One region of the Streptomyces sp. NPDC006385 genome, then DNA from elsewhere that is predicted to be linked to it. Evidence: predicted binding sites of a transcription regulator. Region 1 holds the regulator's gene; each other region holds the start of a gene.

The links. The regulator HrcA, encoded in region 1, represses chaperone genes, less so after heat shock. The targets are predictions, from matches to a motif close to TTNGCACTCNGNNNNNCNGAGTGCNAA.
Region 2: groL (chaperonin GroEL) is a predicted target of HrcA. The motif match lies at 1,059-1,085, and genes of this name have one in related genera.
Region 3: groES (co-chaperone GroES) is a predicted target of HrcA. The motif match lies at 1,202-1,228, and genes of this name have one in related genera.

Annotation. Positions count from the first base shown of each region.
Region 1 is NZ_JBEXQG010000008.1:28,442-30,705, forward strand. It holds gene ABZ078_RS08350 (MBL fold metallo-hydrolase) at 1-185, opposite strand, end outside; gene hrcA (heat-inducible transcriptional repressor HrcA) at 351-1,367, shown strand; gene dnaJ (molecular chaperone DnaJ) at 1,368-2,264, shown strand, end outside.
Region 2 is NZ_JBEXQG010000009.1:32,148-34,411, forward strand. It holds gene ABZ078_RS09390 (MoaD/ThiS family protein) at 1-170, shown strand, start outside; gene ABZ078_RS09395 (cold-shock protein) at 613-819, shown strand; gene groL (chaperonin GroEL) at 1,213-2,264, shown strand, end outside.
Region 3 is NZ_JBEXQG010000021.1:101,551-103,814, reverse strand. It holds gene ABZ078_RS18790 (polysaccharide deacetylase family protein) at 1-251, shown strand, start outside; gene ABZ078_RS18785 (polysaccharide deacetylase family protein) at 248-1,135, shown strand; gene groES (co-chaperone GroES) at 1,375-1,683, shown strand; gene groL (chaperonin GroEL) at 1,804-2,264, shown strand, end outside.

The DNA.
Region 1 (2,264 bases):
CCCGCGAGCCACTGCGCCTGCGTACGCAACCGCGCGCCCTCCCCGAGGCTTGACCCCGCGTCGATCACCAGCGCGGTGTCCCGCCCCACGACCAGCCCGGCCGTGCAGTCCCACACCGGAAGCCGGCACCGGCCCACCCCGGCCGCCAGCCGCTCCCACCCCAGCCCTTCCCAAGTCACCGTCATACGGCGACGCTAGCGGGGACACCACCATCGAGCACGGTGGTGCCGGACCGGCCTTGCCCGGGGCGTACCCCACGGCCGTACACTGGGCCGGGGACGGCTGGCACTCGCACGCGCAGAGTGCCAGGCGGGACGCCGAGGGGAACGAGTTCTGGAGGTGTGCGCGCGATGCTGAGTGAACGCAGGCTTCAGGTGCTGCGCGCCATCGTCCAGGACTACGTCGGGACGGAGGAGCCGGTCGGCTCCAAGGCGCTCACCGAGCGGCACAACCTCGGCGTCTCCCCGGCGACCGTCCGCAACGACATGGCGGCCCTGGAGGACGAGGGCTACATCGCCCAGCCGCACACCAGCGCCGGGCGGATCCCCACCGACAAGGGCTACCGGCTGTTCGTCGACAAGCTCGCCGGCGTCAAGCCGATGACCCCGCCGGAGCGACGCGCCATCCAGAACTTCCTGGAGGGCGCCGTGGACCTCGACGACGTCGTGGCCCGCACCGTACGGCTGCTCGCGCAGCTCACCCGGCAGGTCGCCGTCGTGCAGTACCCCTCGCTGACCCGGTCGACCGTGCGGCACGTCGAGCTGCTCTCGCTCGCGCCCGCGCGGGTGATGCTCGTGCTGATCACGGACACCGGGAGGGTCGAGCAGCGGATGGTCGACTGCCCGGCGCCCTTCGGCGAGGCCTCGCTCGCGGACCTGCGCGCGCGGCTCAACAGCCGGGTCGCGGGGCGGCGCTTCACCGATGTGCCGCAGCTCGTCGAGGACCTCCCCGAGGGCTTCGACATGGAGGACCGCGGCACCGTCTCGACCGTGCTCTCCACCCTTCTGGAGACACTCGTCGAGGAGAACGAGGAGCGGCTGATGATCGGCGGCACCGCCAATCTCACCCGCTTCGGACATGACTTTCCCCTCACCATCCGGCCGGTGCTCGAAGCGCTGGAGGAGCAGGTCGTGCTCCTCAAGTTGCTGGGCGAGGCGAAGGATTCGGGCATGACCGTGCGCATCGGTCACGAGAACGCCCATGAGGGACTCAACTCCACGTCCGTGGTGTCGGTCGGCTACGGTTCGGGCGGCGAGGCAGTCGCCAAGCTCGGCGTGGTCGGACCGACCCGCATGGATTACCCGGGAACGATGGGAGCGGTACGCGCAGTGGCACGGTACGTCGGACAGATCCTGGCGGAGTCGTAAGTGGCCACGGACTACTACGCCGTTCTCGGCGTGCGTCGCGACGCGTCGCAGGAAGAGATCAAGAAGGCCTTCCGGCGGCTCGCCCGCGAGCTGCACCCGGACGTCAACCCTGACCCGAAGACCCAGGAGCGGTTCAAGGAGATCAACGCCGCTTACGAGGTGCTGTCGGACCCGCAGAAGAAGCAGGTCTACGACCTCGGCGGCGACCCGCTGTCCCAGGCGGGCGGCGCGGGAGCGGGCGGCTTCGGCGCGGGCGGCTTCGGGAACTTCTCGGACATCATGGACGCGTTCTTCGGTACGGCGTCCCAGCGCGGTCCGCGCTCGCGCACCCGGCGCGGCCAGGACGCGATGATCCGGCTGGAGGTCGAGCTCGACGAGGCGGCCTTCGGCACGACGAAGGACATCCAGGTCGACACGGCCGTCGTCTGCAACACCTGCAACGGCGAGGGCGCGGCGCCGGGGACCTCCGCCCAGACATGTGACATGTGCCGTGGACGGGGCGAGGTGTCCCAGGTCACCCGGTCGTTCCTCGGCCAGGTCATGACCTCGCGGCCCTGTCCGCAGTGCCAGGGCTTCGGGACGGTCGTGCCGACGCCCTGCCCGGAGTGCGCGGGCGACGGACGCGTGCGGTCCCGCCGGACCCTGACCGTCAAGATCCCGGCCGGTGTCGACAACGGCACGCGGATCCAGCTCGCCGGTGAGGGCGAGGTCGGACCCGGTGGCGGTCCCGCCGGTGACCTGTACGTCGAGATCCACGAGCTGCCGCACCCGATGTTCCAGCGGCGCGGCGACGACCTGCACTGCACGGTGACGCTCCCGATGACCGCGGCGGCCCTCGGCACGAAGGTGCCGCTGGAGACGCTGGACGGGCTGGAGGAGGTCGACATCCGACCCGGC
Region 2 (2,264 bases), on a different contig from region 1:
AGAAGAACCACACCGGGATCGCCGCCCGGGTGCTGGACGACCAGGGCAAGCTGCGGCGGTTCGTCAACGTGTACGTCAATGACGACGACGTCCGTTTCGAGCAGGGGCTTGAGACGGCCACCCCGGACGGCGCCGGAGTTTCCATCATTCCGGCCGTCGCCGGCGGCTGACCGAATGACCGATCATTACCGTCGGTAATGCCAGTTACCGAGCGTTCATCGAATTGCCCCCTCCGTGAGAGAAGCGGAGGGGGCAATTCTGTGTGGTTGAGCGAGGTACAGTTGGGGAACGCGCCGCCGATCCACGGGTCGGCAGCCCTTGATTTCTGCCGCTCGCCCGACAAGAAGTAGCCAAAGTGTGCGGGTTTTATGCGGCTTTTGCTCCCTTTGCCTGGCCCGACTTGACCTGAAGTCAGGGGAATTTTCCCCACATTCCCGACCGGTCGTGCCCGGATTTCTCGTCCGATTGACCTGTTGCAGACGGCAGTTGGGCAGATACATTCAGCCGCGGTCGACGCGTTCCGGCGCACGCCCCCGACCGATGGGGGGTGAGGTCTGACCCGGATCCGCGAAGTGTGGATCTGTGCAAGGGCCAGTAATAGGGGAGTTAGGCATGGCTCAGGGCACCGTCAAGTGGTTCAACGCGGAGAAGGGGTACGGCTTCATCGCGGTCGACGGTGGTGCGGATGTTTTCGTCCACTACAGCGCGATCCAGATGGACGGGTACCGCACCCTGGAGGAAGGTCAGCGGGTCGATTTTGAGATCTCGCAGGGCCAGAAGGGGCCGCAGGCGGACATGGTCCGTCTGGCGGCCGGCTGAAGCACGCGCCGACTGACTGCAGCGACGTTCTTCTTCGAAGGGCCCGCACCTCCCGGGGTGCGGGCCCTTCGCCATGTTCCGGCCCTGTCCGGGACGGGTCCGGACCTGTTCCGGACCTGTTCCGACGTGTTCCGGACCGGTCCCGGACGTGTTCCGGACCTGCTCCCGCCCGGCCGGGCGCCCCGCCCGATCCCCGAGAGCCGCTTGCACTCGACAGGGGCGAGTGCTAATCATTGGCGTTAGCACTCTGAAGGTGAGAGTGACAAAGAAGGACCGGGTCGGTGAGGCCCGCAGGCCGGGTGGGGCAAGGAACCACGAGGTCGGCGAGCCGTCCGTCGCGGGCGCGGGCGCGGTCCGAAGGAATCACCCCCAGTCCTGGAGGGACCACTTCACATGGCCAAGATCATCGCGTTCGACGAGGAGGCGCGGCGCGGCCTCGAGCGCGGCATGAACCAGCTCGCGGACGCCGTGAAGGTGACGCTCGGCCCCAAGGGTCGCAACGTCGTCCTCGAGAAGAAGTGGGGCGCCCCCACGATCACCAACGATGGTGTGTCCATCGCCAAGGAGATCGAGCTCGAGGACCCGTACGAGAAGATCGGCGCCGAGCTGGTCAAGGAAGTCGCCAAGAAGACGGACGACGTCGCCGGTGACGGTACGACCACCGCGACCGTTCTCGCCCAGGCCCTGGTCCGGGAGGGTCTGCGCAACGTAGCCGCCGGCGCCAACCCGATGGCCCTCAAGCGCGGTATCGAGAAGGCCGTCGAGGCCGTCTCCGCCGCCCTGCTGGAGCAGGCGAAGGACGTCGAGACCAAGGAGCAGATCGCCTCCACGGCCTCCATCTCCGCCGCCGACACCCAGATCGGTGAGCTCATCGCCGAGGCCATGGACAAGGTCGGCAAGGAAGGCGTCATCACGGTCGAGGAGGCCCAGACCTTCGGTCTGGAGCTGGAGCTCACCGAGGGCATGCGCTTCGACAAGGGCTACATCTCGGCGTACTTCGCCACCGACATGGAGCGTATGGAGGCCGTCCTCGACGACCCGTACATCCTGATCGCCAACTCGAAGATCAGCTCCATCAAGGACCTGATCCCGCTCCTCGAGAAGGTCATGCAGTCCGGCAAGCCGCTGCTGATCATCGCCGAGGACGTCGAGGGCGAGGCCCTGTCCACCCTGATCGTCAACAAGATCAAGGGCACCTTCAAGTCCATCGCCGTCAAGGCCCCGGGCTTCGGTGACCGCCGCAAGGCCATGCTCGGCGACATCGCCATCCTCACGGGCGGCGAGGTCATCTCCGAGGAGGTCGGCCTCAAGCTGGAGAACGCCACGCTCGACCTGCTGGGCCGCGCCCGCAAGGTCGTCATCACCAAGGACGAGACCACCATCGTCGACGGTGCCGGCTCCTCCGAGCAGGTCAACGGCCGCGTGAACCAGATCCGCGTCGAGAT
Region 3 (2,264 bases), on a different contig from region 1:
ACGACCGCGACACCCTGCGCGCCGCGAAGGTGTGCGGCATCGAGTACGTCCCCCTGTGGAACGAGGAGGTCTTCGTGGACCGCTGGGACTACCGCGAGTGGGACCGGAAGATCCGCCCGGGTGACATCGTCCTCACCCACTTCCGGGGCCGGGACGACTGGCAGGGAACAATGCCCGACATGATCCGCCGATTCCTGAACAAGGTGACGGCCGAGGGGTATGCGGTGGCCCGGCTGGAGGACTACCTGTGAGGTCCAGGCCCGGGACGCGGTCGCCGCAGGGGCCGCGGGCGCTGGCCGCGGTGGCTGTGGCGTCCGTCCTGCTCGCCGGCTGCGACCGGCCGGCCGCGACGATCGGGCCCGGCGCGGCGCCGGGGCACCAGATGGCGCCGGAGGCGCGCTCCGCGAAGGGCCCTACGCCCACGGCACAGCCGTACCACCGCTGGGGTCTCACCGCCCCGCTGCCCGCGCCCCCGTCCCCGCCCGCCCGGCGACATCTGCCGCCCGGGGACGATCCGCTGCCCGTCGTGGACCGCGTCCCCACCCGCGACAAGGTCGTCTTCCTCACCTACGACGACGGCGCCGAGAAGGACCCCCGCTTCGTCGACCTGGTCCGCGAACTACGGCTGCCCGTCAGCATGTTCCTCACCGACAGCGTGGTCGGACCGGGCTACGGCCACTTCGCGCGCCTGCGCTCGGTGGGCGCGTCGATGCAGAACCACACCCTCGACCATGCCGCCCTGCGCGGTCTGCCGTACGCCGGCCAGCGCGCCGAGATCTGCGGCCAGCAGAACAAGCTCCGCGCCCGCTTCGGCATCCGCCCCCACCTCTTCCGCCCGCCCTACGGCACGTACGACACCACCACGCTCCGCGCGGCGGCCGACTGCGGCGTGACGGCGGTGGTGCTGTGGCGGGCGGCGATGGAGGGCGACGGCGAGCTGACGTACGCGCACGGCCCCCGTCGGCTACGGGCCGGCGACATCGTGTCCGTCCCCTCGGGCGAGCCGACCGGCATGAGCCTGCGAGAGCGGACGACACGGCTGCTGCGGGAGATCCAGGGGCGGGGACTGACGGTGGGGCGTCTGGAGGACTACCTCCAACGGCACGGACAACGACACGGACAGCGGCACGGATAGCGGCACGGAAGCGGCCCCCGCGGGCGTCGGCAGGGAGGATCGAACCCGGCGCCGCGCCGCGGCGGATTAGCAGTCCGCTTGACCGAGTGCTAATCGCGGTCATAGTCTCGGCTCTGGCACTCCCCACTGGAGAGTGCCAACAACGCGACGGGCAGGTCCGGCACCCGCGACGACGGATCGACCTGGTCGCCACCTCAGACAGTTAACCCCGTGAGATCTCCGAAGGGGGAGGTCGGATCGTGACGACCACCAGCTCCAAGGTTGCCATCAAGCCGCTTGAGGACCGCATCGTGGTCCAGCCGCTGGACGCCGAGCAGACCACGGCCTCGGGCCTGGTCATTCCGGACACCGCCAAGGAGAAGCCCCAGGAGGGCGTCGTCCTGGCCGTGGGCCCGGGTCGCTTCGAGAACGGCGAGCGCCTCCCGCTCGACGTCAAGACCGGCGACATCGTGCTGTACAGCAAGTACGGCGGCACCGAGGTGAAGTACAACGGCGAGGAGTACCTCGTCCTCTCGGCTCGCGACGTGCTCGCGATCATCGAGAAGTAAGAACACCTCAGGCATTTTGCTTCCAGCTGCGCCCCTGGCCCCCGCGACCACACAAGAAACCGGGCGCCCGGGGCGCAGTTCCTGTTTCACCCACAGATTTCCGAGAGGGCTCCCGCTGTCATGGCGAAGATCCTGAAGTTCGACGAGGACGCCCGTCGCGCCCTCGAGCGCGGCGTCAACAAGCTGGCCGACACGGTCAAGGTGACGATCGGCCCCAAGGGCCGCAACGTCGTCATCGACAAGAAGTTCGGCGCGCCCACCATCACCAACGACGGTGTCACCATCGCCCGCGAGGTCGAGGTCGAGGACCCGTACGAGAACCTCGGCGCCCAGCTGGTGAAGGAGGTGGCGACCAAGACCAACGACATCGCGGGTGACGGTACGACCACCGCCACCGTGCTCGCCCAGGCGCTGGTGCGCGAGGGCCTGAAGAACGTCGCCGCCGGCGCCTCCCCGGCCGCCCTCAAGAAGGGCATCGACGCCGCGGTCAAGGCCGTCTCCGACGAGCTGCTCGCCTCGGCCCGCCCGATCGACGAGAAGGCCGACATCGCCGCCGTCGCCGCGCTGTCCGCCCAGGACCA